Regions from separate parts of the Mixta mediterraneensis genome, predicted to be linked through region 4. Evidence: predicted binding sites of a transcription regulator. Region 4 holds the regulator's gene; each other region holds the start of a gene.

What was found. The regulator CRP, encoded in region 4, controls carbon source genes, mostly activating them, when cyclic AMP is high. The targets are predictions, from matches to a motif close to ATGTGANNNNNNTCACAT.
Positions count from the first base shown of each region.
Region 1: deoC (deoxyribose-phosphate aldolase) is a predicted target of CRP. The motif match lies at 1,930-1,947, and genes of this name have one in related genera.
Region 2: QRY16_RS01430 (sugar transporter) is a predicted target of CRP. The motif match lies at 1,363-1,380, and genes of this name have one in related genera.
Region 3: rhaS (HTH-type transcriptional activator RhaS) is a predicted target of CRP. The motif match lies at 2,124-2,141, and genes of this name have one in related genera.

Region 1 covers NZ_JASUAZ010000043.1:15,852-23,649, forward strand. Annotated here, with positions in the region: gene fucP (L-fucose:H+ symporter permease) at 1-931, opposite strand, end outside; gene rbsK (ribokinase) at 941-1,858, opposite strand; gene deoC (deoxyribose-phosphate aldolase) at 2,039-2,719, shown strand; gene deoR (DNA-binding transcriptional repressor DeoR) at 2,736-3,500, shown strand; gene QRY16_RS18115 (2-hydroxyacid dehydrogenase) at 3,505-4,452, opposite strand; gene ettA (energy-dependent translational throttle protein EttA) at 4,638-6,305, shown strand; gene licT (BglG family transcription antiterminator LicT) at 6,768-7,592, shown strand.
Region 2 covers NZ_JASUAZ010000001.1:302,279-310,076, forward strand. Annotated here, with positions in the region: gene bhsA (multiple stress resistance protein BhsA) at 1-76, shown strand, start outside; gene QRY16_RS01430 (sugar transporter) at 125-1,309, opposite strand; gene cybB (cytochrome b561) at 1,484-2,026, opposite strand; gene QRY16_RS01440 (hypothetical protein) at 2,141-2,398, opposite strand; gene QRY16_RS01445 (multidrug efflux MFS transporter YnfM/SxtP(Kp)) at 2,565-3,818, opposite strand; gene QRY16_RS01450 (LysR family transcriptional regulator) at 3,913-4,809, shown strand; gene mlc (sugar metabolism global transcriptional regulator Mlc) at 4,936-6,153, shown strand; gene bioD (dethiobiotin synthase) at 6,265-6,969, shown strand; gene QRY16_RS01465 (nucleobase:cation symporter-2 family protein) at 7,146-7,798, shown strand, end outside.
Region 3 covers NZ_JASUAZ010000001.1:290,625-298,422, reverse strand. Annotated here, with positions in the region: partial or broken gene QRY16_RS01395 (L-rhamnose isomerase) at 1-515, opposite strand, end outside; gene rhaB (rhamnulokinase) at 508-1,980, opposite strand; gene rhaS (HTH-type transcriptional activator RhaS) at 2,274-3,095, shown strand; partial or broken gene rhaR (HTH-type transcriptional activator RhaR) at 3,107-3,978, shown strand; gene rhaT (L-rhamnose/proton symporter RhaT) at 4,016-5,050, opposite strand; gene QRY16_RS01370 (hypothetical protein) at 5,407-5,730, shown strand; gene QRY16_RS01365 (YoaK family small membrane protein) at 5,774-5,872, shown strand; gene QRY16_RS01360 (DksA/TraR family C4-type zinc finger protein) at 5,881-6,147, opposite strand; gene aldA (aldehyde dehydrogenase) at 6,346-7,782, shown strand.
Region 4 covers NZ_JASUAZ010000020.1:3,891-11,688, forward strand. Annotated here, with positions in the region: gene QRY16_RS12980 (LysE family translocator) at 1-548, opposite strand, end outside; gene QRY16_RS12985 (hydrolase) at 633-1,625, shown strand; gene QRY16_RS12990 (YheU family protein) at 1,629-1,847, shown strand; gene QRY16_RS12995 (phosphoribulokinase) at 1,909-2,778, shown strand; gene QRY16_RS13000 (OsmC family protein) at 2,809-3,213, opposite strand; gene crp (cAMP-activated global transcriptional regulator CRP) at 3,515-4,147, shown strand; gene QRY16_RS13010 (YccS/YhfK family putative transporter) at 4,205-6,280, shown strand; gene argD (bifunctional acetylornithine/succinyldiaminopimelate transaminase) at 6,282-7,502, opposite strand; gene QRY16_RS13020 (aminodeoxychorismate/anthranilate synthase component II) at 7,591-7,798, opposite strand, start outside.

The DNA.
Region 1 (7,798 bases), on a different contig from region 4:
GCGTCATCAGGAAGTTAGCGACAAATTTACCGATAAAGAAACAGATAAAGCTGTAGATCATAAAGTTGGAAGCGTGACGCTCATTGGTTGCGCCCAGCGTCAGCGCCAGACGGATGGTGAATGACCACACCGCCACCTGCATGCCGACATAGAGGAACTGCGCCATAATGCCACGTTTAAAATGGCGGTTATGGGCCAGATAGCGAAAGGTTTCACCCAGCGATGGCTGTGATTCTTTGCTGCTTTCCGGCTTGCAACGTGGATAGCGGGTAAACATAAACAGCAGCATGACCACCACTAACACCATTACCAGATATTTATACGGTTCCAGCGTGTGCTCCAGCATACTCAGACGAAACGCATGAGCCTGATCGACCGACATGCCTGCCATCTGGTTTGCCAGGCTTTCCCCATCCTGAAACACCAGATATTTCCCCAGCACGATGCCCATTAACGCCCCGATCGGATAAAACGTCTGGCTGATGTTCAGCCGCAAGGTGGCGCGATCGCGGTGACCAATCATTGAGCTATAGGTATTCGCTGCGGTTTCAAGGAAGCTCAGGCCAATGGCAATGGCAAAAATTGCCGCGAGGAACATGGTGTAAGTCGCCATATGCGACGCCGGATAAAACAGTACGCAACCGACAATATAGAGCGCCAGACCCATCAGAATGGCCAGCTTATAACTGGCTTTACGGATCACCAGCGAAGCCGGGATGGCAATCAGAAAATAGCCGCCATAAAAAGCACTTTGCACCAGGGCGCTGGCGAAATCGCTCAGGGCAAAAACGCTTTTGAACTGGGTGATTAAGATGTCGTTCAGGCTCGCGGCACAGCCCCACAAAGGGAACAGACAAGAGAGCAAAATGAACTGGAACAGCGGTGTTTTATTCAAATAGCCATCAGGTTGCTGAACAATGTTCTGTTGCATGACTCGACCTCAGTGAACGTTAAGAAAACGCTGGAAGGTTTCCGCGTCGGGATAGGAGCGCTGAGTACCGCGCTCCGTCACACTGCAGGCGGCATACGCTGACGCCTGCTGCATCGCTTCCAGGATATTGCCGGTTTTTACCAGCATGTAAGCAAAGCAGCCGATAAACGCATCACCGGCCCCACTGGTATCCACCGCCCTGACCGTTACGGGTGCGACCTGATGCAGATCATCATTGCTCATCCATAGCGATCCCCGGCTGCCGAGAGTGATGATCAGGTTTTTCAGCCCACGCTTAAGCAACGACTGCCCGGCAAGTTTTACCTCTTCATCGCTGCTGACCGGCATACCCGTCAAAATTTCGAGTTCGGTTTCATTCGGCATAAAAAAGTCACACTTGCAGGCGTACTGAATATCCAGATTCGCGACGGCGGGCGCAGGATTCAGGATGACCTTAATGTCATGCTGACGGGCGAAGTCGATCGCGTAATAGACCGTTTCAGGCGGAATTTCGAGTTGCAGGATCATAAGCTGACACGCTTTCAGCGCATCAGCCGCGGCATCAATATCGGCGGGTTTTAACTGCTGATTGGCCCCCTTAACGATCAGGATACGGTTCTGCGACTGCTCATCGACAAAAATTGGCGCGACGCCACTTGAAGTGCCAGGCGCGGTAGTGACATAGCGCGTATCCACACCTTGCTGTTGCAGGTTCGCCACCGTGTTAGGAGCAAACAGATCGTCACCGACTTTGCTGATCATCATGACCTTACCGCCCAACTTCGCCGCCGCAACGGCCTGATTAGCCCCTTTTCCGCCGCAGCCGATGGCAAAATCAGGCGCTTCCAGGGTTTCTCCCGCCTTCGGTAGGTGGTTGGTATAGGTGATGAGATCCACCATATTCGACCCAATAACGGCTATCTCCATCATTTTCTCCCGGGTAGTTTTCAATCTTTAAATGTTATAAAAGTAACAATAACAATTCACATAAGTTAATTTTGTGACAAAAACCACATCCTGGAATGGTTATTAAAACGGTAAAATGAAGATTGACGCGATAGCTCAGTGTTATTATTTTAACAAAACAACATCAAACTGGAGATTGTCATGACCCTGCCTGCTCTGAGCTACGCCGACTATATCGACCATACTCTGCTCGCCGCTGACGCTACCGAAGCGCAAATTTGTCGTCTCTGTGCCGAAGCCAGACAGCATCATTTTTATGCGGTGTGCGTGAATGCCGGTTATGTGCCACTGGCAGCGCAATGTCTGGCCGACAGTGAAGTGAAAGTCTGTTCAGTCATTGGTTTCCCGCTGGGAGCAACCCTAACCACGGTGAAAGTCTTTGAAACCCAGGCCGCCATTGCTGCGGGTGCGCAGGAGATCGACATGGTGATTAATGTGGGCTGGCTGAAGAGTGACAATATGGCGGCGGTGGCAGCGGAGATTGCTGCGGTGCGCGAAGTTTGCGGGGCGATCCCATTAAAGGTAATATTGGAAACCTGCCTGCTTGATCAGACGCAAATCATTAAAATTTGTGAGATTTGTCGTGATTTGCAGGTCGCTTTTGTGAAAACTTCAACCGGTTTTAGCCATGGCGGTGCGCGCATTGAAGACGTACAGTTGATGAAAGCCAGCGTGGGTGACAAGGTCGCGGTGAAAGCTTCCGGTGCAGTGCGCGATCGTCAAACGGCGCAGGCGATGATTGACGCGGGCGCAACGCGCATTGGCACAAGTTCCGGCATCGCCATCGTCTCCGGCCAGGCGCCTTCCACTTCAGGATATTAAACACACAGAGATGACCATGGAAACCCGGCGCGACGAACGCATTTATAAGCTGGCTCAGGCGCTTAAGCGCACCGACAAACTGCACCTGAAAGACGCAGCACAACTGCTGGGCGTCTCCGAGATGACCATCCGCCGCGATTTGACGGAGCCAGCCTCCACGGTAGTGCTATTGGGTGGTTATATTGTCAGCGATCCGAAAAGCCACGCCGGGCACTATTTCATCTCAGATCAGCACGGGCAAAATGCCGCCAGAAAGCAGCGCCTGGCGCAGGCGGCCGCCAGTTTGATTAGTGAAAATGATACGGTATTTTTTGATTGCGGCACCACGCTGCCCTATATCGCTGATGCCATTCCTGACACTTTGCCCTTCACGGCCATATGCTGCGCGATGAATACCTTTCTGGCATTGAAAGAAAAACCAGCCTGCAATGTGATCTTAAGCGGTGGAGAATTTCATGCCGATAATGCCCTGTTCACACCCATTGGCGCGCATTCCATCCTTGACGATCTCTGTCCGACCCTGGCGTTTATCTCGGCGGCCGGCGTCGATAAAGATCAAGGCGCAACCTGCTACAACATCAACGAATTAGCCATGAAACACCACGCGATGTTGCGTGCATGTCAGCGAGTGCTGGTGGCAGACAGCAGCAAATATGGCAAAGTGCTGCCCGCCCGCATTGGCGAACTGCGGCGTTTTGATCTGCTGGTGAGTGATAGCGCGCCGGATCAGGCGCTGAAAAACTGGCTGACGCAACAAAACATTCCGCTGCGCCTGCCATAAACGATTAAGCCCAGCGGTTTTCAATCGCTTCACCATCCCGCAGGCGGCGTAAGTTATCACAGACGCCCGCCACATTTCCGGCCAGGGAAATATCGGTCACGCCGCCAATATGTGGTGTAGCGATAACGTTGTAGCTAAATACGACATCATTTGGCGCAGGCGGTTCTTGCCAGAACACATCAAGCCCGGCCCCGGCCAGTGTTTTATTTTCTAACGCGGCGATAAAAGCCGGCTTGTCGATCAAACCGCCACGACCAAGGTTAATCAAAAAGCTACCGTGCTTCATTTGATTCAGCGCGTTCGCATTAATGATGTTATGGGTTTGCGCATTATCCGGCAGGCTGAGTACCACAAAGTCAGCGCGTTCCAGTAGCTGCGGTAGCTGAGTCATATCGCCGACCCAATCCAGTCCGTGCTTTTCAGCAAATGCCGTATCGGCTTCACGCTTCACACCGATCATGCGCATCCCAAAGGGAGCCAGTCGTTTCGCCAGCGCTTTGCCGATGCCGCCTAATCCTACCAGCCCAACCGTTTTGCCCATCAAACCGATACCGACCGGTTGGCCGAGACGCTGCTGCGCCAGACATTGCGCGATTTCCTGATGACGACGCGCGAGGCCAATCATCATCCAGATACCAAGTTCAGCCACTGAATCTGCATTGCCGGAAGTATGAGAAGGCACGTTCGCCACCATAATGCCCTGCTGTTTTGCCGCGGCGGTATCCACGCTCTCCAGGCCAGTTCCGGCTTGCTGGATCAGTTTCAGGCGATCGGCGGTCGCTAACAGGCGAGCATCCACTTTGCACATGTCGGGAATCAACGCGTCAAAACCCGCCAGGCTTTCAGCCGCATGGCCTGCCGAGGCGACAAATTCGACATCCGGCATAGTCTGGCGAATCGACGCAATCAATCCACCCCAGGCATTTTCATCCGCTGCGATCAGCACTCTCATCTAACTTCCTCCGCTTATCAGGCAAAAATGCAGCATAGACTTGAGTTTGTGCGTAAATCAAACAGTTATCCTGAACTGCGGCACGCAACGGAAGAATCCCCGCCCCCCGGCTGTGATTAGACGGTGAAAAAGGCTAAACTTCGACATCATCCAAACGACAAACAGACCCAGAGGCTCAATACAACGTGGCTCAATTCGTCTATAGCATGCACCGCGTCGGCAAAGTTGTTCCGCCGAAGCGACATATTCTGAAGAACATCTCCCTTAGCTTTTTCCCTGGCGCGAAAATCGGCGTACTCGGCCTGAACGGCGCCGGGAAATCCACGCTGCTGCGCATCATGGCCGGCATCGATAAAGATATTGAAGGGGAAGCGCGCCCACAGCCAGGCATCAAAATTGGTTATCTGCCGCAGGAACCTCAGCTCAACCTGGAGCATACCGTTCGTGAATCGGTAGAAGAAGCGCTGGCAGAAGTCGTTGGCGCGTTAAAACGTCTGGACGAAGTGTATGCGCTTTATGCAGAAGAGGACGCAGACTTCGATAAGCTGGCCGCTGAGCAAGGCCGTCTGGAAGAGATTATCCAGGCGCACGATGGTCATAACCTTAATACTCAGCTGGAGCGCGCTGCCGACGCACTGCGCCTGCCAGACTGGGATGCGAAGATTGCCAACCTGTCAGGGGGGGAACGCCGCCGCGTGGCGCTATGTCGCCTGCTGCTGGAAAAACCAGACATGCTGCTGCTGGACGAACCGACCAACCACCTGGACGCAGAATCCGTGGCGTGGCTGGAACGCTTCCTGCACGATTTCGAAGGCACCGTGGTAGCCATCACCCATGACCGTTACTTCCTTGATAACGTCGCGGGCTGGATCCTGGAGCTGGATCGCGGCGAAGGTATTCCGTGGGAAGGTAACTACTCATCCTGGCTGGAGCAGAAAGATGCACGTCTGGCACAGGAAGCCTCTTCTGAAGCCGCACGTCGTAAATCCATTGAGAAAGAGCTGGAGTGGGTACGTCAGGGCACCAAAGGCCGTCAGTCCAAGGGCAAAGCCCGTCTGGCACGTTTTGAAGAGCTGAACAATACCGACTATCAGAAACGTAACGAAACCAACGAGCTGTTTATTCCGCCTGGCGCACGCCTGGGTGATAAAGTGCTGGAAGTCAGCCAGCTGCGTAAGTCCTACGGTGATCGTGTGCTGATTGACGATTTATCGTTCTCAGTACCGAAAGGTGCCATCGTTGGCATCATCGGGCCTAACGGCGCGGGTAAATCCACCCTGTTCCGCATGATGTCGGGCCAGGAGCAGCCTGACTCCGGCAGCATTGTGCTGGGAGATACCGTTAAACTGGCCTCCGTCGATCAGTTCCGCGACAGCATGGATAATTCGAAAACTGTCTGGGAAGAAGTGTCCGGCGGCCAGGACATCATGCGTATCGGCAACACCGAGATGCCAAGTCGCGCCTACGTGGGTCGCTTTAACTTTAAGGGCGTCGATCAGGGTAAACGTGTAGGCGAACTTTCCGGCGGTGAGCGTGGTCGCTTGCACCTCGCTAAACTGCTGCAGGTTGGCGGCAATATGTTGCTGCTTGATGAACCGACCAATGATCTGGACATCGAAACCTTGCGCGCACTGGAAAATGCCCTGCTGGAGTTCCCAGGCTGCGCCATGGTGATCTCGCATGACCGCTGGTTCCTTGACCGTATTGCCACCCATATTCTGGATTACCAGGATGAAGGCAAGATCGCGTTCTTTGAAGGCAACTTCACCGAATACGAAGAGTACAAAAAACGCACGCTGGGCGCCGACGCGCTGGAGCCGAAGCGTATCAAGTACAAACGTATGATGAAATAAGCTGTTGATGAGTGGGGGGAGAGGTATCTCTCCTCCTACTTTCCTGACGCGGATCAGTAGCGTTAAAAAAGAGCGTTTTCCCCTTTTCCGCTTACCTCTTTTCACGCCTCAGCAAAAACGGCATGACGGGAAGACCGGCCTGGTGATGCCGTTATCTGGCGGCGTGCCTGGTATGATAAATGTCATCCCCTTCATCCTTGCCGTGACGGGAATTGCCGGGCGTACCAGCCGATCTTATTCACCCCCATCTTTCATAATTAAAGGGAGCGTATTCGATGCTCCCTTTAACACAAGTCTTACACCATATTGTGATTGCCATTGCAATTTAGCTAAAAAGAGGGGTGTCCGTTTCGACATAGCATACGTTGGAATTGACAGCTCCTCTCAACCTGCCATAACGTTCCCGCCAAATATTTAATTTCCCTTAATGGAATAAGGCCTACCCTCATGAATATAAATAAAATGCAAATAGATCGCATATTGAATAATAACGTTGTGATTACGCTTGGGGAGAACAAACAGGAAACAGTGGTGATGGGTAAAGGCATCGGCTTTCAAAAAAAAAAGGGCGAATCGATTAATCCAGACCTGATCGAAAAAGTCTTCTCACTCAACACGCCCTATAGCGATCATTTTAAATTCTTACTTGAACAAGTTCCGGCGAGTTGTATTAGTGCAGCGGAAGAAATTATCGAGCTGGCTAAAAATCGGCTGAAAACTAAGCTGCATGCCAGCGTAATAATTTCTCTTGCCGATCACCTTAATTATGCTTTACAACGCTTTGCTGAAAATATCATCATCCCCAATACATTACAGTGGGAAATAAAAAAGCTGTACTCTTCCGAATACGCCATCGGTAAAGCATCCATTCAGATTATTAATCGTCATACTGGCGTATTGCTTCCTGACGATGAAGCCGGATATATCGCTCTGCATCTTGTTAACGCTCAGTTAAATGACAATATGCAGAACACCATGAAAATAACCCGTTTTATCCAGGATATTCTCAGTCTGGTGCAGTATCATTTTACGCTGGAATACAATGAGGATGCATTAAGCTATCAGCGTTTCATCACTCACCTTAAATTCTTTGCTCAGCGTATTTTTGATCGTAATGTTGTCAATAATGACAACGCGTCCCTGCCACAACTGGTAAGAAAAAAGTATGTCACCTCACACCAATGCGCAGAAAAAGTCAGTAAATACATTGCATTACATCATGACTATATCTTAACACAAGACGAACTTATGTTCCTGACCATACACATTGAGCAGTTGAGAAAATGATTTCTACGCCGCTAAAGAGGGCTGTAATCAAGTCCCTGTGAAGCAACTCACATTTAAGTAACTTTCATAAAAAAACACTTGAACAAGTAAAAAAATTACATTTATATATCGTTCACAACAGGATTGTTATCTTCACGTAGTGTCAGACGTGTCGAGCAAAACCTAACTAAAGCCTCCCGCTTTTATCTACTCCGGGTCGCCAAAGT
Region 2 (7,798 bases), on a different contig from region 4:
AGGCGCAAAGTCTTTCCGCATCACTTCGACCTCTGGCAGCAACAACCTACATGGCACCGCAGTTATTTATAAGTAGTTGATTAAGCAGGCTTCAGATAAGGCGACTTATCTGAAGCCTTTTTTCTTAGCCGTTAGAGCGTAACTGAGGATAACGACGGAAGATATAAACACACCACAGCAATGCAACCAGGCCAATGATTCCGCCTACATTACCCACATCAGCCATTTTCATATGCACGCTGACCTGGTTCCCCAGTAACGCGCCCGCGCCAATGCCAATATTATAAATTCCTGACATCAATGACATCGCAACGTCTGTTGCGTCCGGCGCCAGCGATAACACCCGCACCTGCATAGCCAGACCAATCATCATCATTGACATGCCCCAAATGACGCAAAGCGTTGAGATGGTGGCAGGACGAACCGCAGCGAAAATCAATAATCCCATGCACAGAGTGATTAAGGCGATAGCCGCGATTAACAGCGCAGAGGGAAATTTGTTACCCAGCGAACTAAACAGGAGACTGCCTAATATCCCCGCCGAGCCAAACAGCAATAGCAGCAGCGTAGTGAAGTTTTCACCGGAATTCGCCACTACCTGCATAAAAGGTTCGATATAGCTGTATGCAGTGTAATGCGCCGTGACAACCAGCGTCACCAGCAAATACATGCTAACCAGCGCGGGGCGCCGGAACAGCATCGGGACGCTGCTGAGCGAGCCGGTATGTTCACTCGGTAAACGCGGCAGAATGCGCGCCAGCATAATCATCAGGACTAAGGCAGAGAGTCCGATCATGCCAAAGGTGGTACGCCAGTCAAGATATTGCCCAACCACGCGGCCAATTGGCACGCCTAAAACCATGGCTAAAGCGGTGCCGGTCGCCAGCATACTCAGTGCCTGTGTTTTTTTCCCTGCCGGCGCGACACGTATCGCCAGTGAAGCAGTAATCGACCAAAACACCGCATGCGACAAAGCAATGCCGATACGTGAGACGATCAGCGAGTTAAAGTCCCAGGCAAAGGTTGAAAGTATATGGCTGCCGATGAAGATCAGGAACAGGATCGCCAGCAACAAACGCCGTTCGACGTTCCGCGTCAGTAGCATCAGCGGTAGTGAGAGCAGCGCGACAACCCATGCGTAAATCGTCAGCATAATGCCGACATCAGCGGTTTTCATCGAAAAGTCAGCGGCAATATCGGATAACAGGCCAACAGGCACAAATTCAGTGGTGTTAAATACAAACGCGGCAATTGCCAGCAGCACCACGCGCAGCCAGGCCGTTTTACGGGAAACAGTAGTTGATTGCATGAAGAGTCAATTAGTCAGAACAGCGAAATTGGATGACATCGGGCATCCAGCGAAAGTGACGTGCATCACAAATATGTGACTATTGTGGATGAAGAAAGCCGATTGCGAAACCTCAAAGCACGGTTTTATTGCTGAATAATTGTTATCGCCCTCATCAAGGGCGATAGCCTGGGGTTATTGATCGCGACGGGGGCGAGGCATCATACGCAGCAGCGTGTTGTCTTTCAGAAAATAGTGATGAAACAGCGCCGCGACGGCATGCAGTCCCACCAGCCAGTAACCCAGCGGCGCCAGCGTTTCATGCCAGTCGGTCAGGGTATCAGACAGATCGAAACGGGGCTCGCTGGCTACCGGCATGGAAACGCCGAATAACCACCAGTCACGGCCACGCAGATAGCGTGAAGTCAGCCCTAAAACGGGCAGGGTAATAAACAATGCATACATCAGCGTATGGATCAGATGTGCCAGACCCGTTTGCCAGCGCGGCGCAGAGGACAGAATTTCAGGCGTGCGATGGCGTATGCGTAAAAGCAGCCGGGCCAGCATCAGGACCAGCACCGTTGCCCCGGCGCTGAAATGTGTGATGATCAGTGCGTAGCCCTGCCAGGATCCGCGCTGAGCAAAACCACGTAACTCAATGGCGGAATACGCAACCACTATCAACAAGAACGTGAGCCAGTGTAGCGCAATCTGTGAAGCCGCAAATTTTCCCCGCATATTAATCTCAGATAAAACGTATCAAAGTGGCTAACATAACGGAAAATACGAAAACTACTTAACAAATTGACGCAGCGGCCGCGCTTTTTGTCTGCCGCGGCGGGCAGGCGATTATCAGAGGCTGACCATATGCTTTAGGCCCACGCTATACTGGACGTTCAGGTTTTTTTTTACCGTGACCGGGCAACAGTTATCGCAGCCCAACGCGCCGGGATAATATTTTCGTGCTTGCTGAATCGCTGCTGTCGGGGTATAGAAACTCCCTAAAAACAACCTGTCTTGCAGGGATGGCTGGTATTTACATCCGTAAGCATGAACGACGTGATTATCGTTATAACCCGCCTGTTTATTTACGTAATAGTAAGTAGCCATAGACACCTCATTGCTGTGAAAAATAAAAATTACATTTATCGTTGGAATGGAAACGATTATAGCGGGAAATGAGGGTTTTGTTTTGCATGGTCCTGATAAACAGGTGACTTATTGGCTGGGCATAAAAAAGGGCGCGGATGCGCCCTCGGAAAAATGATTAATTTAGCTACAGTTTGCGGCACTGCAAACGCCAGGCCACCAGCAATGCGAGCAGCAGCAGCGCAGCGATAAATAGCGTAATGCCTGCCCAGCCGTAGCTGTGCCAGAACACGCCGCCCAGGGTTCCGGCCACGCTGGAACCGACATAGTAGCTAAAAAGATAGAGCGATGAAGCCTGGCCTTTTGCCCGCCGGGCGCGAGGCCCAATCCAGCCGCTGGCGACTGAGTGAGCGCCAAAAAAACCGGCCGTGAATAGCATCATTCCAACAAAAATCAGCCATATCGAATTAAAAGAGGTAATAAGCAGGCCGGTCAGCATGATTGCGGTTGCGCCCAACATGACCGGACCACGACCCAACTTACTGGTAAGCGCACCGGCTTTCGGTGAGCTCCACGATCCCGTCAGATAAACGAGCGACAACAAGCCGACCACCGCCTGGCTGAGGTGCCAGGGCGCGCCTAACAGTCGATAGCCAATATAATTGAATAAAGTGACGAACGCCCCCATAAGCAAAAAGCCTTCGGCAAACAGCAGCGGTAAACCCTGATCGCGCCAGTGCAGGCGAAAATTGATAAACAGGCTGCGTGGCCGAAGCGAAGCAGGACGAAAATGGCGCGATGCCGGTAGAATTTTCCAGAACATTAAGGCCGATGCCAACGCGAAGCAGCCGATCACCGCAATCGCAATGCGCCAGTTAAAGAAGTCCGTGATTACGCCGCTAAGCAAGCGGCCGCTCATCCCGCCAATTGAATTCCCGCTGATGTACAGGCCCATTGAAAAAGCGATCATACCAGGATGGATTTCTTCGCTCAGGTAGGTCATCCCGACTGCGGCTACACCGCTCAGAGACAGACCAATCAGCGCACGCATTAATAAAATCCCGTGCCAGCTGGTCATACACGCCGAAATCAGCGTACAAATCGCCGCGAGCATCAGGGCTGTAACCATTACCGATTTTCGACCAATGGCATCGGAAAGCGGGCCGGTTATCAGTAAACCCAACGCCATCAGCCCGGTAGAAATAGAGAGCGAAATGCTGCTTGCCGCCGGTGATACACCGAACTGTTGTGATAAGACAGGCAGAATAGGCTGAACACAATAAAGCAGCGCAAAGGTGGCAAGACCGGCAGAAAACAGCGCCAGGGTGACGCGCATAAATTGCGGCGTTCCCCGTTCAATCCAGCCTGACGACGACGTGGGATCAGGCGAAGGGGATAGCTCGTCATCATTGAGTATCACAGCCTGGGAAGAGCGACTCACGGAATTTCCTCATTTTTAGTAATAGATGCTCACTCTAGAAAAGCTGGATTAGGTTGTCTAATATATTAATAATCTCAAATAAGACGTATTAAATATGAATATTGAGCTTCGTCATCTTCGTTACTTTGTTGCGGTGGCAGAAGAGTTGCATTTTGGACGTGCCGCTCAGCGCTTAAATATTTCGCAGCCGCCGCTTAGTCAGCAAATCATACAGCTGGAGGCCGAAACGGGGGCGCAGCTGTTCAATCGCACCAATCGCAGCGTGCAGCTAACCGCCGCCGGGCAGCAGCTATTGCAAGACGCGCGCGTCATTTTGTTGCAGGTGGAGCAGGCAGCAGCGCGCGCAGCGCGATTGCATCGTGGTGAAGAAGGGGAATTACGCATCGGTTTTACCTCATCCGCCCCGTTTACGGGAGTGCTTTCTGACGCGTTGTATCAGTTTCGCCAGCGCTGGCCGAGCGTGCATATTCAAATGCAGGAAATTAACACGCGTCAGCAACTGGCGCCGCTGCACGATGGCCGCCTCGACCTGGGGATCATGCGTAATACCCCGCTACCAGCCGATTTGCGCCATCAGCTGTTACTCAGTGAGCCGCTTTATGCGGTAGTGCACTGGGCTCATCCCTTAGCTGATGCGGAAAAAATTTCGGTTCGCGATCTGGCGGCTGAGCCTTTTGTTTTTTTCGATCCGCTGGGCGGCACCGCGCTTTACAGTGAAATTTTGGCACTGCTGCATCGCTACCAGATCAAGCCCTACATTACTCAGGAAGTGGGCGAAGCAATGACGATTTTGGGTTTAGTAGCAACCGGATTGGGCGTGTCGATATTGCCCGCCTCCTTTCGCCGGGCACGACTGGCCGATGTTATCTGGTTGCCGCTGGAAGAAAGTGATGCGTTATCAGAGCTGTGGTTAGTCTGGTCGGGAGAGCGGGAAATAAATGCACAGATGGATAGAATGATGCAGCTTCTGGGGCGGGGTTCAGCAAATTAATTCTGCGTTCCCAAAGGTTTATGTGCGATAAATCACATTTCCAGTCAAATATTTGACGCTTCTGCGTAATCTGCCTCACCATATCTCATGTTTATTTAGAAGCTCGAAAATAACCGGGGGCAGGGTGTGAATCTGGACAGTCAACCTGGCCATATTGACCAAATTAAGCAGACCAATGCGGGCGTCGTTTACCGACTGATTGACCTTTATGGTCCCATCTCGCGTATCGAACTCTCCAAACGAGCGCAGCTTGCGCCAGCCAGCATCACAAAAATTGTGCGTGAAATGCTGGAAGCGCATTTGGTACAGGAAACAGAGTTTCAGGAGCCAGGCAGTCGTGGGCGACCCGCGATTGGTTTAATACTGGATACCGAAGCCTGGCACTATTTAGCTATACGCCTGCATCGCGGCGAGATGACAATCACACTACGCGATCTTAGCAGCCGTTCACTGGTTGAAGATTGTCGGCCGTTACCCGCTGCACAAGAGCAGCCATTACTGGCTTACCTGATAAAAGAAGTCGATGCTTTTTTTATCCGCCACCAGCAAAAGCTGGAACGTTTGACAGCAATTGCTATCACCTTACCCGGCTTAATTAATGCGGCCTCGGGCGTGGTACATCGCTTGCCGGGCTATGACGTGCAGGATATGCCACTGGGCGACACCCTGGCAGCGCGTACCGGATTACCGGTTTTCGTTCAGCATGATATTTCTGCCTGGACGCTAGCCGAATCGCTGTTTGGCGCCTCGCGCGGCGCGCAGGATGTGATCCAGATTGTCATTGATGAAACGGTCGGGGCAGGCGTGATTAGCGGTGGCAAATTGCTACATAAAAGCGGTCGCGCATTGGTTGAAATTGGCCATACCCAAATCGATCCTGATGGCAAACAATGTTACTGCGGGAATCATGGTTGTCTTGAAACGGTCGCCAGCACTGGCAGCTTATTGACGCTGGTCGCGCAACGACTGGCATCACAACCGGAGAATGCGTTGCATCAGCAGGCGTTAACACTTGAATCACTTTGCACTGCGGCACAAGCCGGCGATCGGCTGTCACATGATGCCATCGTCAGCGTTGGCCAACATATTGGCCGCATGCTGGCAATGATGGTTAATATCTTTAATCCACAACAAATTCTTATCGGTTCTCCGCTTAATCAGGCCGCCGACGTCCTGTTTCCGGCCGTTAGCCGGACCATTTATCAACAGGCACTGCCAGCATACAGCGCCCGTATACAACTTACGTCAACTGAGTTTCGGGAGCCAGGCACCCTGGGTGCCGCGGCGTTGGTTAAAGATGCGCTTTATAGCGGGCATCTGCTGGTAAAGCTATTACAAGGTTAAGCCTGACTGAACTTTGCGCTAACGCAAATTGCTTACCTATCCCTTTACTTAAAATGCGCCTTCGCACCAAAGGTTTATTGTCGAATGAAACCAAGTCCGAAGGAGAATGAGGTGGAAACACTATTTATCACGGGCACCGATACGGCTGTAGGAAAAACCGTCGTATCGCGTGCATTGCTGCAATGTTTTACCCAGGCGAACCTGAGCGCGGTGGGTTACAAGCCCGTTGCACGCTGCGCTGCTACTACACAAAATGGTCTGAGAAATAAAGATGCACTGATTCTGCAAAACGCATCTTCACTCCAGCTTCCTTATGAAGCCATTAACCCGCTGGTTTTCGCAGAAGAAGAAATTTGCCTCCATCCCTATAACGTCATTGATTATGAGCAGCTAACCCAGGGCTTAAACCGCCTGCGTCAGAAAGCCGGGCGTGTGGTCGTGGAAGGAACCGGCGGCTGGCGCAGCCTGATGAACGATGCACGTCCGCTTTCAGCGTGGGTAATTGAGCAACAGTTACCGGTGATTATGGTGGTGGGCATTCAGTCAGGTTGCATAAGCCACGCGCTGTTAACGGCAGAAAGCATTGTTCACGACGGGTTGCCGCTTCTGGGCTGGGTAGCGAATCGAATTAATCCCGGACTGGCGCACTATGCCGATATTATTGATGTGTTGCGTACGAAAATAGCCGCGCCTTTATTGGGTGAACTGCCTTATTTGCCTCGCCCTGAGCAACGCGATCTCACCTCTTACCTACAGGTATCTTCATTACTCAGCACAGAGGTGCACTCTGAGCGTGCAAAAACCGCCCAAAGATGAAACAAAAAGGACCATTGTGCTAAATGGTGAACCTAAAGTTTCAGGATCACTATTGCTTCCGTAAAATTAAATCCTGTTAAATAACAATTGTGTGGAAGGGATTCGACAGTTTCATCCTATGGGTGGCACAGAAAATGCGTTGGTTGAATGAATAAATATTTTGCCGGAGCACCATCATGTCGCAATCCCATGAAAAAGGTTTGTTGTACGGGCTTGATGCCCGTATCGGTCCAGTCGCTGCATTTTTTGCTGCGCTACAGCATGCTCTTGCCAGCGTGGTAGGGATCATCACGCCGCCGTTGATCATTGGATCTGTTCTGGGGTTGCAGGCTTACACGCCTTATCTGATTAGCATGTCCTTACTGGTTTCCGGTCTGGGCACTTTTCTCCAGGCGCGTCGTTTTGCCGGAGTGGGTGCCGGTATGATTTGCCTGCAAGGCACCAGCTTTGCTTTTCTTGGCGTAATGTTATCTGGCGGCCTGATGGTTAAGGCGCGAGGTGGCTCGCCGGAAGAGATTATGGCGATGTTGTTCGGCTGCAACCTGGTCGCGGCCCTGATCCCCATGCTGTTAAGTCGCTGTGTGGGTCAGTTGCGTAAAGTATTAACGCCTGTGGTGACCGGCACGGTGATTACCCTGATTGGCATCAGCCTGATAAAAGTCAGCATCACCGACTGGGCTGGAGGACATAATGCCCAGGATTTTGGCGCGCCGGGTAATCTGGCATTAGGAGCATTAACGCTGCTGGTGATTATTGCCTTAAACCGTGCGCGTAACCGCTGGGCGCGCCTGGTTGCTGTTGTGGCCGGTATCGGGGTGGGTTGTCTGGC
Region 3 (7,798 bases), on a different contig from region 4:
AAATAAGCGGAGACGTGACGGCTGGCTTTACAGTGATCGATCCAGAACTGACGAATGTTTTTGTCAGCATGCGACAGCGTGAAGCCGTCGGCACTCAGCGGATGCGAAAAACAGCTTGGGTTGAAGTCGAGTCCCAGACCGTTTTGCTTTGCCCACTCTACCCAGTTGGCGAAATGCTTAGGTTCAATCGCATCACGCTCAACAGGTTGATCGCTTTCAAGATAGATGGCGTGCAGATTGAGGCGCCTGGGGCCTGGGATTAATGACAAGGCTTTATCGAGATCGGCGCGCAGTTCTTCTGCATTACGGGCGCGGCCTGGGTAGTTACCGGTTGCCTAGATTCCCCCCGTCAACGTACCTTGCGGGTTTTCAAATCCACGTACATCATCACCCTGCCAGCAGTGCATAGACACAGGCACGCTGTCCAGACGCTGAATGGCTTGTTCAACATCGACTCCTGTTTCAGCGTAACGTTGTTTCGCCAGTTCAAAGGCTTGTTCAATCAGCTTAGTCATAAGCAAGTTCCTTAGCAGGTTGACTCAGCGCCGTGAAGCGTGCCTGACAGGCAGCAAAGGCGCTGTTAGTTTGCGGTTCAAATTTTTCTAACGGGAAGTTGTCTGCCACGCAGCGGCGGAAATCTGCCACGTCGGTGAATTCACCCAGCGCAATAAGCTGGCAACCAATATTGCCTAGCGTTGAGGCTTCTACCGGCCCAGCCAGCAGCGGAATCTGGCAGGCATCGGCACACAGCTGGTTAAGGAAATGGTTTTGGCAGCCGCCGCCAACCACATGCAGTTGGCTGAAGGGTTTGCCGCGCAGCGCCGCAAGTTCGTTAATCACCTCACGGTAAAGCAATGCCAGGCTGTCAAAAATGCAGCGCGCTAAGGCAGCCGCTGATTGCGGCACCGGCATGCCCTGCTCGGCGCAGGCATTTTGGATTTCACCGACCATGCTGTCGGGATTGATAAATCGCGAATCGTTGGGGTTAATCAGCGAACGACACGCAGGCTCATGCGTTGTATCAGCAATTAAGGCACACAGGTCGTCGATATTCAGCTCTCTACAAACACGTTGCAGCAGCCACAGCCCCATGATGTTTTTTAATACGCGATAGCCCTCTGCACCGCCCTCATTGGTCACATTGGCGCGCAGCGCGGTTTCAGAGGCATAAGGTTGTAAACTTTCGAATCCCATCAGTGACCAGGTGCCTGAACTTAGATAGGCGGCATCGTCCTGTATCAGCGGCGTCGCTAACACCGCGCTGGCGGTATCATGCGTGGCGACAGCTATCACCGGAACCTGTACGCCAGTGGCGCTTTGCCAGTGACCCACGGTATTACCTGGCGCCTGCGGCTTGCCAAACCATTTGGCATCGACACCCGCCCAGGCCAGCAGATCAGCATCCCACTCACCGCTCTCAATATTGAGCATCTGCGTCGTGGTGGCGTTGGTATATTCCCAGTTCATGTTGCCGGTCAGGCAATAATGCAGGTAATCCGGCACCATCAAGGCATGCGCCACGCGAGCCTGCCAGTCGGGCTGCATTTGATGCAGCGCCCGCATTTGATACAGGGTATTAAAAGGAAGAAACTGAATGCCGGTGCGGCTATAAATGGCGTTTTTGCCTAAATCCCGCAGCGCCTGTTCCATTACGCCGTGGGTCCGTGCATCACGATAACTGACGGCTTCGCCGACGCGCTTGCCCTGAGCGTCGAGCAACACCATATCTACGCCCCAGGTATCGACCCCAATACTGTCTGCCACTGTTTCTTCAGCATCAAGCTGCGCCAGACCTGCGCGAATCTCCTGCTCTAGTTGTTCAACATCCCAGCAGTCGTAACCGACACGGCGCTGACGCTGATTGGCGAAGCGACGCACTTCCCGCAGGCTGAGATGGCGGACTGCTGCATCCCATTGCGCGAGCATTACCCGTCCGCTGGAAGCGCCTAAATCTACGGCAACGATATTTCGCTTACTCATGGCGTGTTATTCCTGTGATTTGACGATCACAGAGTAGGAACCTTGCAGTTTTGCCACCTTCCCCATACTGCCAGTGAGCCATTGTCGCTGGCAGACTTGCAAAGAAGTTCGTGAGAGAGATCACAGAGGCAGCAAGGAACGAGATGTGACCTTCGCCGCAATTCTGTTATCTGCTGGGAATTTCTTGAATAAACAGCATGATTCCTGCTGAGTTAAGATAAAAATTCAAGGTAAGGTGCGGGCGGCCTGTTTAGACTCGGTTACAGTTTTGTTAACAGTAACAAGAGGCGATCATGACCATTCTACACAGTGCTGATTTTTTCCCGGAAGGCGATTACGCGATTGCTATTGAGCCTCGCGTACCGCAGCAGGCCTTTCCTGAACATCATCATGATTTTCATGAAATAGTATTAGTAGAACAGGGGTCGGGAATTCATGTGTTTAATGGCCAGCCGCAAACGCTCTGTGCCGGTTGCGTCTGCTTTGTGCGCGATCACGATCGCCATCTTTATGAACAAACAGCGAATCTTTGTCTGACCAATGTGCTTTATCGCAGCCCTGATGCGTTTCGCTTTCTGTCAGGGTTGCAGGCGCTGCTGCCTGTGGATGATGAAGGCCAGCATGCCTCGCACTGGCGCATCAATCACAAAGTGATGGCTCAGGCGCTGAATGTGGTTAGCCAGATGCGGCAGGATGATGCGTGGTCGCTGGAAAAACAGGCGCGTCAGGAACAGCTGTTTTTACAATTACTGGTTTTATTACGTGAGACCTGTCGCAATGAGCAGGCTCAGGATCAGGAAGCGCGGTTACACCGATTGCTTGACTGGCTGAATGAGCATTACAGTGATGATATTGTCTGGGAGGCGCTGGCAGATCAGTTTTCGCTGTCGCTACGCACGCTGCATCGACAGATGAAGCAGCAAACCGGCAGTACGCCGCAGCGCTATCTCAACCGGTTACGCCTGCTGCAGGCGCGTCATCTCTTGCGGCACAGTGACATGCGTATTACCGATATCGCTTTTCAGTGCGGTTTCGGTGACAGCAACCATTTTTCTACCCTGTTCAGGCGCGAATTTGGCTGCGCTCCACGCGCGGAGCGCCAACAAATATTGTAAAGGAGTCAACCATGACGTTGATACTCAGTCGAGAGGATTACTTTCCCGCCGCCAGTTTACCGGTGGCGGTGGCCGAACGTATGCCTCAACCCTCTTTTCCGCCTCATCGACATGAGTTCAGCGAGATTGTTATCGTCTGGCGCGGTAATGGCCTGCATATCCTCAACGATCGCCCCTGGCTAATCACCTGCGGCGACGTCTTTTATATTCGCGATAATGACTGCCACAGTTACGATAGCGTCAACGACCTGGTGCTGGATAATATCCTGTACTGTCGCGACCGCTTTGGTCTCGGGCTGGAGTGGAATCAACTGCTACCACCGCAAGGCGATGATGAGCCCGCTGCTGGCGCTTAACGACGCGCGGTATGGCGTTAGCGCGCAGCGTGATTACCCAGCTTGAGCGTGAAAGCCGCAAAACCGATCCGCTTTCGATACAGTTATCTGAAGCATTATTCCTGCAACTGGCGTTGATTTTACGTCGTCATGGTTATGCAGCCGATCGCCCGTGGGCACTGCCTGAAGGCGAACAGCTCGACTTGCTGATGTCAGCCTTACAAGGCGCGATTGCTCGTCCTTTCGATCTGGCGCTATTTTGTCAGCAAAATCAACTAAATGAACGCGCGCTTAAACAGCTTTTTCGCCAGCAAACCGGTATGACCGTTGGTCATTACCTGCGTCAGTTGCAACTCTGCCAGGCGAAATATCTGTTACGTACTCAGGATTGTCTGATTGGAGAAGTCGCTGCCCGCTGTGGCTTTGATGACAGCAACTATTTTTCGGTGGTGTTTACCCGGGATACAGGTCTGACGCCCAGTGCCTGGCGCCAGCGTTTCTTTGCACCTCGTCCCGCCAGTCAAACCACCGATATGGCAAAACCGTAAAGCGAGCCTGCATTGCAGGCTCGCCATTGCTTTGAGGTTAAGCCGCCAGGCCAAGGCCCACTATGTTAGCGGCGATGACGATAACGACGCAGCCAATTGATAGCACACCAATCGGACGACGCCCGACTGATTTCCACTCTTTCATCAATAGCCCAACCAAACCACCACACAGCACATACAGGCTCATGTGCAGCATCCAGCTCACATAGTCGTACTGCGGTGGGATTTTGGCGTGGCCCCAGGCATAAAAGAAGAATCGCAGATACCACATGGTGCCGCCGAGTACGGCAAAAGCGATGTTAGCCAGCAGCAGCGGTTTCGCCAGTGAGAAATCCTTACGCACCGACAGCCCGGGTTTGGTTGCCAGGCGGAAGAAACAGAATGCCAGGTTAACCAGCGCACCGCCGCCCATAATGACGACATAGCCAGGCAACGCGACGTAGAGCGGATCGATACCGGCCTGCGCGGCGGCTTCATGCATGGGTTTTGCTGCGTCCATGGCAAACGACATGCCTGCCGAGAAAATGCCGCACGTGACCGCCAGCACTAAGCCTTTCTTCAGGTTGAACTCTTCGGCGTTAATGCCCAGCGCACGCTCTTTCAACAGACCGGCGCGCGACACGATCGCCACCCCAATCAGCGCGACGAACACGCCCAGCAGCGTTAGCCGCCCACCCGTTGAGGCAAACAGCTCGCCAAAGCGTCCCTGAATCAGCGGCGTCATCAGTGTACCCACCACCAGCGTAATGCCAATAGCAATACCTATTCCCATCGACATGCCGAGATAGCGCATAGTGAGGCCATAGTTGATGTTCCCTACGCCCCACATAGCGCCAAAAATGAACACCGGAAGCAGCTGAGAGAAGCTAAAGCTGCTGTAATAAGCCCAGAAGTCTGGCAGTAATACAGCGCTGACCGCCCATGGCAAAATCAGCCATGACATCACACCGCCCACTGACCACATGGTTTCCCATGACCATCTTTTCACCTGTTTAAAAGGCGCGTAGAAGCACGCGGCACTGGCAGCTCCGACAAAATGCCAGAAGATACCTGCAATAATGGCACTGTTCATTGTTATTCCTTGGTAAGGTTGAGGCCTACAGGAAACCCAGCGGTTCCCGCCTAACAGGCAGTCTACGGTTTGCAGGAATTCTTCAGCCTTTGGATGGCTGCCGGAGACGCCAGCCTGATGGCAATATTTGCCCGTTACTCCTGTTGGAGATCACAAATTCGCATTTGTCGGAAATTCAGATGCTCAACCTGTTAAGTTGCTTATTATTCAGATATTTTTTGTTTTTTGCGGTGTGGCGCAGCACATTTTCGTACTGATTGCCGCCATAGCGGGCAGTCTGGCAAAGAGAGAAAGAATGCTTTTCATCGGCGTGTTGAAACCGTCTAAACGAATTTTCATCAATATAAGGGATTGTGATGACAACGAAGCGGTTAGCGCTGTTTCACTCACGCTCGGTCAGCCGCGTGATGCTGGATGATCTGCGCACCATTTTATCTGCTGGCGCGGCGAGCATTTTTATTAATGGGCTGGATGAATCGCAGTACGCGACGGTGGAGTGTCTGCAAAACGCGGAAGATTGCGCGCTGATTGCCTCAGCGATCGTGGTCTGGCGGCAGCCTGGACAAATCCACCGCCTGACTTACAAGAAGGGTGAAGCGTCGCGTGATGTCGATGACGCTACACAATTTCAGTTATTCACGATGTTGAAAACCCATCGCGCAGTGTTGCAAATAGCGTGATAACATTAGCACCCCGTTTACAACAGTCATTAACAGGTAAATAATGAGAATTGGCATTCTGATTCCCATCGCCATTATTATTGCGGGCGTGGGTTTTTTAGCCTGGTTTATCGGCAGTGGCCTGGCCATGCCTGGCTCCTGAAGCGCGTATTAGCGTAGTTGGCTGTCTTTACTGCCGCGGCGGTTAAACAGCCCAGCCCCTTTCTGTTGCTTATCCATTTTCTCCTGACAGGCCACACAATAGCGTACGCCCTGTAGCGCACGTCGCCGTGCCTCGGGAATAGGTTCGCCACAGGCTTCACATTCCGTCGCGCTTTCGCCATGGCCCAGAGACTGACGCACGCGCGTAATTTCATCGTTAACTGTACTGTCGATCTGCTCTTGTACTGCCCCTTCAGACGCCCAACCATTTGCCATGATTTCGCCCTCAATTTAACTTAACTCACTCTTTATTTTACAACAAATTCACAAATCTGCTGTCAATGTCATGCCAACCTGCGGTTGGTTGCCATACAAAGTAAGGCGCTGGCAATCAGAAAAAGGTGCTGCACCCGGAACTGTTTCACGCTGCATTGATTACATAATTGTAACGTACCGATAGCGGAGAACCTGCGAATGACAATACATCTTCAACATTATATTAATGGCGAATTTGTTTCCCATCAGAGTGATAAGTGGATTGAGGTAATTAACCCGTCAACCGAGGCGCTGCTGTCGCGCATTCCTGAAGGCAACGCTGAAGACGCCAGCCGCGCGATTGCCGCCGCAGAAACAGCGCAGCCTGGCTGGGAAGCGTTACCTGCCGTTGAGCGCGGCGTCTGGTTACGCAAAATCGCCGCAGCGGTTCGCGAGCGTGAGCCTGAACTCACTGCGACGATTGTTGCTGAAGGTGGAAAAACACAAGGCCTGGCAAAAAAAGAAGTGATGTTTACGGCTGACTACCTTGAATACATGGCTGAATGGGCGCGCCGTTACGAAGGTGAAATCATTAATAGCGATCGTCCAAACGAAAACATTTTCCTGTTTAAAAAAGCCATTGGCGTGACCACTGGCATTCTGCCCTGGAACTTCCCGTTCTTTCTGATTGCCCGTAAAGCAGCGCCTGCTCTGATTACCGGCAACACCATCGTGATCAAACCAAGTGAACTTACACCCAACAATGCCGGCATTTTTGCTGAAATCCTGCAAGAAATTGGTTTACCCAAAGGCGTTATCAACTTTGTTTATGGTTACGGCCCGGAAGTTGGCCAGGAGCTGGCGGCCAATCCAAAGGTAGGATTAGTCAGCCTGACCGGCAGCGTCGGCGCAGGTGTCGCGACGATGGCTGCCGCGGCAAAAAACGTGACGAAAGTTTCCCTGGAGCTGGGAGGCAAAGCGCCTGCCATCGTCATGGATGATGCGGATCTTGATATCGCCGTCAAAGCCATTGTCAGTTCTCGCGTGATCAATACTGGACAAGTATGTAACTGTGCTGAGCGCGTCTATGTGCAGGAAGGCATCTACGATCGCTTTATCACCGCCCTCACCGCAGCGTTTAAAGAGGTTAAGTTTGGCGATCCGGCGCAGCAAACGGATATCGATATGGGGCCGTTAATTACGGCGGTGGCGTTACAGCGCGTGGAACAAAAAGTGGCGAACGCCGTTGCGGATGGCGCTAACGTGGTGCTGGGTGGAAAACGTGCCGGTGATAAAGGCTTCTTCTTTGAGCCGACTATCATCACGCATGTGCGTCAGGATATGGAGATCATGCAGGAAGAGATCTTTGGTCCGGTACTGCCGGTAATGACGTTTAAAACGCTGGACGAGGCGATTGAATTAGCTAACGATTGTGAATATGGCCTGACCTCTTCGCTCTATACGCAAAACCTCAATACCACGATGAACGCGCTGCGTAAGCTGAAGTTTGGTGAAACCTATGTCAATCGTGAGAACTTTGAAGCGATGCAAGGCTTTCATGCGGGCTGGCGTAAATCTGGCGTTGGCGGGGCTGACGGTAAACATGGCCTGGAAGAGTTTCTGCAAACGCACGTTGCTTATCTGCAATTCAGTTAAATAGAGCTGGGCCGTT
Region 4 (7,798 bases):
AAGAGGGTCCAGGCGCGTCGGCTGCGCAGAATACGGCCAATCAGGGTGCCAAAACCCATCCAGATCACCCCTGAAACCAGATTCACAATAAACATACCGATACTGATCGCCATCACCGAATGGCGATACGCCTCTCCCGCCAGACTGAAACTGGCCACCGCTCCCAGCGCCATCAGCCACGCTTTGGGATTGATCAATTGCAGCAACCCTCCTTGCCAGAAAGGCATCGGGGCGACACGAGCCGTATCGGTTTCCAGCTTTTCATAAGTCGCGGTCGCAATCTTCCATGCCAGCCATAGCAGATACAGGCTACCGGCAATCTTCAGAATTAAGTGCAGTGAAGGGTAAAGCAGGATTAAGCCACCCACTCCAAACGCCACCATCAATAGCATCACCTGCATGCCGATCATGATGCCGATCATCAAGGGAATGGTGCGCAGAAAGCCAAAATTGGCCCCTGAAGCGGTGAGTAACATATTATTAGGGCCTGGCGTGATCGCAGCGACCCAAAGAAAACCCAACATTGATAAAAAAAGACTCAGTTCCATGGAAATCGGGTGCTCCTCACCCCTGGCAAGCAAAAAACCTATCGAAGCTAGCAGTGTGATAGGGAACAGACAAGGCTTTACAACATGAAATTTATGGATGAGCAGCATGAGCGCTTTATCGCACTCGCTGGCTTCGGTAATCCGCATCTGCAAACCGTGCTACCACGCCTGCTGCGTCGCCATGTCACCTTGCAGCCGCACTGGCAGCGGCTGGATCTGCCGGACGGCGACTTTGTTGATTTGGCATGGAGCGAAGATCCACAACCGGTACAGCATAAGCCGCGCGTAGTGTTGTTTCATGGCCTGGAAGGCAGCTTTTATAGCCCTTATATACATGGGCTGATGGCGAGGTGTCAGGCACGCGGCTGGCTGGCGGTGGTGATGCATTTTCGTGGCTGCAGCGGCGAACCCAATCGACTCAACCGCATTTATCATTCAGGCGAAACGGAAGACGCTCGCTTTTTTTTGCAATGGCTGCGCACTCGCTGGGGCCGCGTTCCGACAGCGGCAGTAGGTTTTTCGCTGGGTGGCAATATGCTGGGTTGCCTGCTGGGTCAGCAAGGGGAGGATACCGCGCTGGATGCTAGTGTCATTGTTTCGGCGCCGCTGATGCTTGAACCCTGTAGCCTGCGGCTGGAGCAGGGATTTTCGCGCTTCTATCAATACTATTTGCTGGCTCAACTCAAAAAAAATGCTGAACGCAAGCTACGCGCATGGCCGGAAACGTTACCGGTGAATTTAACCCAACTCAAAGCGCTGCGCCGTCTGCGCGATTTTGATGATGCTATTACCGCACGCGCGCATGGCTTTGTGGATGCCGGCGACTATTATCGTCGCGCCAGCGCCTTGCCTCTATTAAATTCAGTACGTAAACCGCTGCTGATCATTCACGCCAAAGACGATCCGTTTATGAGTAGCGACGTGATCCCGCGAAAAAACCAATTATCTGCCACTATTACTTATCAAATGACGTCGCATGGCGGCCACGTTGGATTTGTTGGCGGTACGCTGTTCCAGCCACAACTGTGGCTGGAACAGCGCGTGCCACAATGGCTTTCACCTTTTTTGGATGGCTAATCTGTGATTATTCCCTGGCAAGAGGTTTCACCCGAAACCCTCGAAAATCTGATTGAAACCTTCGTGCTGCGCGAAGGAACCGACTATGGCGAGCATGAACGCAGCCTGGAAGACAAAGTCGCTGACGTACGCCGCCAGCTTGAGCGCGGCGAAGTGCTATTAGTGTGGTCCGAACTGCATGAAACGGTAAATATCATGCCGCGCAATGAATTTCGTGGCTAATGCGTTAACGAGGAATTCATGCTAACAATGCTCTTCGCCCGACCTCACAGGAAGCTTTTCTATGTCTGCCCGCCATCCAATTATCGCAGTGACCGGTTCCAGCGGAGCAGGAACCACTACCACCAGCCTCGCCTTCCGTAAGATTTTCCAGCAGTGGGATCTGCACGCGGCAGAACTTGAAGGCGATAGTTTTCATCGCTTCACGCGACCTGAAATGGACATGGCTATCCGCAAAGCGCGCGATCTGGGACGTCATGTCAGTTATTTCGGCCCCGAAGCCAATGATTTTGGTCTGCTGGAACAAACCTTTATTGAATATGGTAAAAGTGGTCAGGGTCAGTCGCGTAAATACCTGCATACCTATGACGAAGCGGTGCCGTGGAATCAGGTGCCCGGCACCTTTACGCCGTGGCAGCCACTGCCAGCCAATACCGATATTCTGTTTTATGAGGGGCTGCATGGCGGCGTGATGACCGCGCAACACAACGTGGCCGAAAACGTCGACTTGCTGGTTGGCGTAGTGCCGATTGTGAACCTGGAATGGATCCAAAAACTGGTACGTGATACCAGCGAGCGCGGCCATTCTCGTGAAGCCGTAATGGATTCGGTGGTGCGCTCAATGGAAGATTACATTAACTTCATCACGCCACAATTTTCTCGCACCCATATTAACTTCCAGCGCGTTCCCACTGTGGATACGTCAAATCCGTTTGCCGCACGCAGCATCCCGTCGCTGGATGAAAGCTTTGTGGTTATCCATTTCCAGGCGCTTGAAGATATTGATTTCCCCTATCTGCTGGCGATGTTGCAAGGATCGTTCATCTCGCATATCAATACCCTGGTTGTTCCGGGTGGCAAAATGGGGCTGGCGATGGAGTTAATTATGGGGCCGCTGGTCAAACGGCTCATGGAAGGCAAACGTATTGAATAAGGGGGGAGGCCACAAATCGGCCTCCGGCAACTACAGTTCTGTCACTTCATAACTGTGAGTGATTTCCACACCTTTACCTAACATAATCGCCACCGAGCAATACTTGTCGGCAGAAAGGTCAACAGCGCGCGCCACCGCTTTGTCAGCCAGCGCTTTGCCGCTCACAATAAAATGCAGATTAATATGGGTAAAAATACGCGGCGCTTCTTCGCGACGTTCGGAAGTGAGTTTGACTTCACACTCGACTACATCATTGCGGCCTTTCTGCAAAATGGACACCACATCAATCGCGCTGCATCCCCCTGCTGCCATCAGCACCATCTCCATCGGGCTGGGCGCTTTATCGCCAGCGTTACCGTCCATCACTACCTGATGGCCCGACGACGATTCGCCAAGAAATGTCAGACCTTCAACCCACTTCACTCTTGCCTGCATGATATAGCCTCCATAACCTGATCATTTGCGTCAGAGTACGCTTTCACCTGGTAAACAGCAATCCAGAGAAATCCGCCCTTTGCTGAAGCGAGACAACACAAGACAGTCGGCAAAAGCTGTGTTACAAACAGAGCTGAAAATATTTTTCGTCACCTGATGACGAAGCCGGGAAGAATTAAGCGCCATGCGCCAAATGCAGCCCGAATAATTTCCAGAATGGAAAATGCTTGAAGCTTTCATCGCCTGACAGGGAAATTGTCCCCTGTATTTTGGGCACGATTACAACAGAGGATAATAGCGAATGGTTCTCGGCAAACCGCAAACAGACCCTACACTCGAATGGTTCCTGTCCCATTGCCATATTCACAAATATCCATCCAAAAGTACGCTGATTCACCAAGGTGAAAAGGCTGAAACGCTTTACTACATCGTGAAAGGTTCCGTTGCGGTTCTGATCAAAGATGAAGAAGGCAAAGAGATGATTCTCTCCTATTTGAATCAAGGCGATTTTATTGGCGAGCTTGGCCTGTTTGAAGAAGGTCAGGAACGTAGCGCCTGGGTACGTGCGAAAACCGCGTGCGAAGTGGCAGAAATTTCCTACAAGAAATTTCGTCAGTTGATTCAGGTAAACCCGGATATTTTGATGCGACTGTCGTCGCAGATGGCGCGTCGCTTACAGGTAACGTCAGAAAAAGTGGGTAACCTCGCTTTCCTTGACGTTACCGGACGCATTGCGCAAACGCTGCTTAATCTGGCCAAACAGCCAGACGCCATGACGCATCCCGACGGCATGCAAATTAAAATTACTCGTCAGGAAATTGGCCAAATCGTTGGTTGCTCACGTGAAACCGTGGGCCGTATTTTGAAGATGCTGGAAGATCAGAACCTGATCTCAGCACACGGCAAAACCATCGTCGTTTACGGCACCCGCTAATTCCTGTCACTCCCGGCGTGATGGCAACATCACGCCGTTATTATTTGCGCTGAGCTGATGTGGCGTCGAATCATCTATCATCCGGAAATTAACTACGCCCTGCGGCAGACGCTGGTCCTTTGCGTGCCCGTTGCACTCGGCTGGCTGTTTGGCGATCTGCAAAAGGGACTGCTGTTCTCGCTGGTGCCTGCCTGCTGCAATATTGCTGGCCTCGATACTCCCCATAAACGCTTCTTTAAGCGCCTGATTGTCGGCGGCAGCCTGTTTGCGCTCGGCAGTTTTCTTATGCAGTTTCTGACACTGAAAGGCGTTCCGCTACCCGCCATTCTGCTTGTCATACCCTTATTGCTCGGCGTGACGGGTGAAATCAGCCCGCTTCATGGGCGTTTACTGCCCGGTTCGCTAATTGCCGCCATTTTCACACTGAGCCTGATGGGACGTATGCCGATGTATGTTCCGCCGTTGCTCTATATTGGCGGTACGCTGTGGTACGGCCTGTTCAACTGGTTTTGGTTCTGGCTGTGGAAAGAGCAGCCGATGCGTGAAAGCCTGAGTCTGGTCTATCGCGAGCTGGCCGATTACTGCGACGCGAAATACACGCTACTGACGCAATTCGTCGATCCAGAAAAAGCGTTGCCGCCGCTGCTGGCGCGTCAACAAAAAGTGGTCGATCTGATTAACATCTGTTATCAACAGATGCATATGTTGTCGGCCAATGGCGATGAAAGCCATAAACGCCTGAAGCGTTCCTTTCAGGTTGCATTGGATTTGCAGGAGCATATCTCTGTCAGCCTGCATCAACCGGAAGAGGTGCAAAAGCTGGTGGAGCAGAGTCATGCGGAAGCGGTGATCCGCTGGAATGCCAGAACCATTTCGTCCCGGCTTCGGGTGCTGGCGGATAACATTCTTTATCATCAACTGCCCGACCGCTTTGCCATGGATAAACAGCTCGGCGCGCTGGAAAAAATTGCACGCCAGCACCCTGATAACCCGGTCGGTAACTTTTGTCTTTATCATTTCAACCGTATCGCGCGCGTCCTGCGCACGCAAAAACCACTCTATCAGCGCGACCTGATGGCCGATCGTCAGCGTCACCTGCCGCTGTTGCCCGCCCTGCGTAGTTATCTGAATTTCAAGTCTGCTGCACTGCGCACTGCTGGCCGCTTTGCCGTTATGCTGATGTTGGGCAGCGCACTGGCCATGTTTTTCAATATTCCTAAACCTTACTGGATTCTGATGACCATTATGTTCGTGAGTCAGAATAGCTACAGCGCTACGCGGGTACGCATTCAACACCGCGCGCTCGGCACATTTGCCGGTTTAGTGATTGCCGCTGCCACTTTGCGCTTCGCCGTACCGGAATCGCTGGTGCTGCTTATCATGCTCGTTATCACCTTCGTCAGTTACCTGTTTACCCGTAAATTTTATGGCTGGGCGACCATTGGTTTTACCGTCACAGCGGTATATTCACTGCAACCGCTGTCGCTGAATGGCGCACAGTTCCTGCTACCACGACTGATGGATACCCTGATGGGTTGCCTGATCGCCTTTGGTGGCATGGTGTGGCTTTGGCCACAGTGGCAAAGCGGCTTGCTGCGCCAGAACGCGCATGATGCGCTGGAAACGTATCAGGATGCACTACGCATGTTGCTTGGCCCGGAACAGTCAGCTGAAAAGCTGGCTTATCAGCGCGTACTGGTCAATCAGGCACACAATGCACTCTTTAACTCGCTGAATCAGGCGATGCAGGAGCCGGGTTTCAACTCTCAATATTTGAAAGATATGCGAATGTGGGTAACGCATAGCCAGTTCATTGTAGAACACATCAACGCCATGACCATTCTCGCGCGCGAGCATACTATGCTGACACCCGCGCTGGCGGAACGCTATTTACAGTCGTGCGAGATTGCATTGCAACGCTGCCAGCAGCGGCTGGAATATGACGGTAACGGTTCACAAACCAACGTGCTACAGGAGGCGGAAAATATCAATGAAGGGCCGATTACGGTTGTGGAGCAGCATGTAAAACGCATTTTGGGACACCTGAATGTGATGCATACCATTTCGTCTCTGGCATGGAGCCAGCGGCCACAACATGGTCGCTGGCTGGTCAGGCATTTAAGAAAAAGCTAAATCAGGCGCTAAGCACCTTCTCCACCGCTTTGGCAAAGCGCTGCATACCTTCGGCAATCACGTCTGGTTCAATGACCAGCGACGGCGCGAAACGGATCACATCCGTCCCCGCAACCAGAATCATTACGCCTTCTGCCGCAGCGGCATGCAGAATATCGCGCGTCTTACCTGCATGCTGCGGTTTCAGCGCCGCGCCAATTAGCAGACCTTTACCACGAATATCAGAGAACAGATCCTGCTGAGCATCAAGGGCTTTCAGCGCTTCGACAAATTGCTGACGACGGGTCTCTACGCCTTGTAACACCTCCGGCGTATTGATGATGTCCAGCGCCGTTTCGGCAATCGCACACGCCAGCGGGTTGCCGCCGTAAGTCGTACCATGTACGCCTGGCGCCATGGTAGAAGCAACTTCATTGGTAGTCAGCATCGCACTTACCGGGAAACCGCCGCCCAGCGCTTTTGCTGAGGTCAGAATATCCGGCATCACGCCGTAATGTTCATAGGCAAACAGTTTACCGCTGCGTCCCATGCCGCTTTGCACTTCGTCCAGCACCAGCAGCGCCTGATACTGATCGCACAGTTCGCGCAGACCTTGCATAAATTCCTGCGTCGCCGGCATCACCCCGCCTTCGCCCTGAATCGGCTCAACCACGATGGCACAGGTGTGATCATCAATAACGGCTTTTACTGCATCCAGATCGTTGAAGGGGACATGCACAATATCTGCGGGCTTTGGACCAAAGCCGTCCGAATATTTTGGCTGCCCACCAACCGACACGGTGAACAGCGTGCGGCCATGAAAAGCATTATGGAAAGCGATAATTTTGCTTTTGAACGGACTGTGCCGTTTGTAAGCGTAATAACGCGCCAGCTTAAACGCGGCTTCGTTTGCTTCTGCGCCTGAATTTGCAAAGAACACGCGCTCAGCAAAAGTGGCATGGATTAATTTACTGGCAAGCCGCAGCGCCGGTTCGTTAGTGAACACGTTGCTGGTATGCCACAGCGTTTCGCCCTGGCTTTTCAGGGTTTCTACCAGCGACGAGTGACAATGGCCCAACGCGGTGACCGCGATCCCGCCAGAGAAATCGATATATTCTTTGCCTTGCTGATCCCATACGCGGCTGCCCTTGCCTTTCACCGGCACGAACTGTGCCGGTGCATAAACAGGCAAAATGACGTTATCGAATGTTTCCCGCGTTACCGCAATTTTTTCCGCTGCCATTGACGACCTCATTTGATTAGCTGTTGAGCCAATGCGAGATAATAATCATAAAATATGCATAAAAAATCAATTAAAGGCAAACATAACTTTACTGATTAAGGAAATTGCGCAGCAGCTGATGGCCTTGCTCGCTAAGAATACTCTCGGGGTGGAACTGCACGCCTTCCAGCGCCAGGGTTTTATGACGGAATCCCATAATTTCATCCAGTTGTCCGTCGCGCAGACTCCAGGCGGTGATTTCAAAATCATCCGGCAAGGTATCGCGCTGCACGATTAACGAATGATAGCGCGTAACG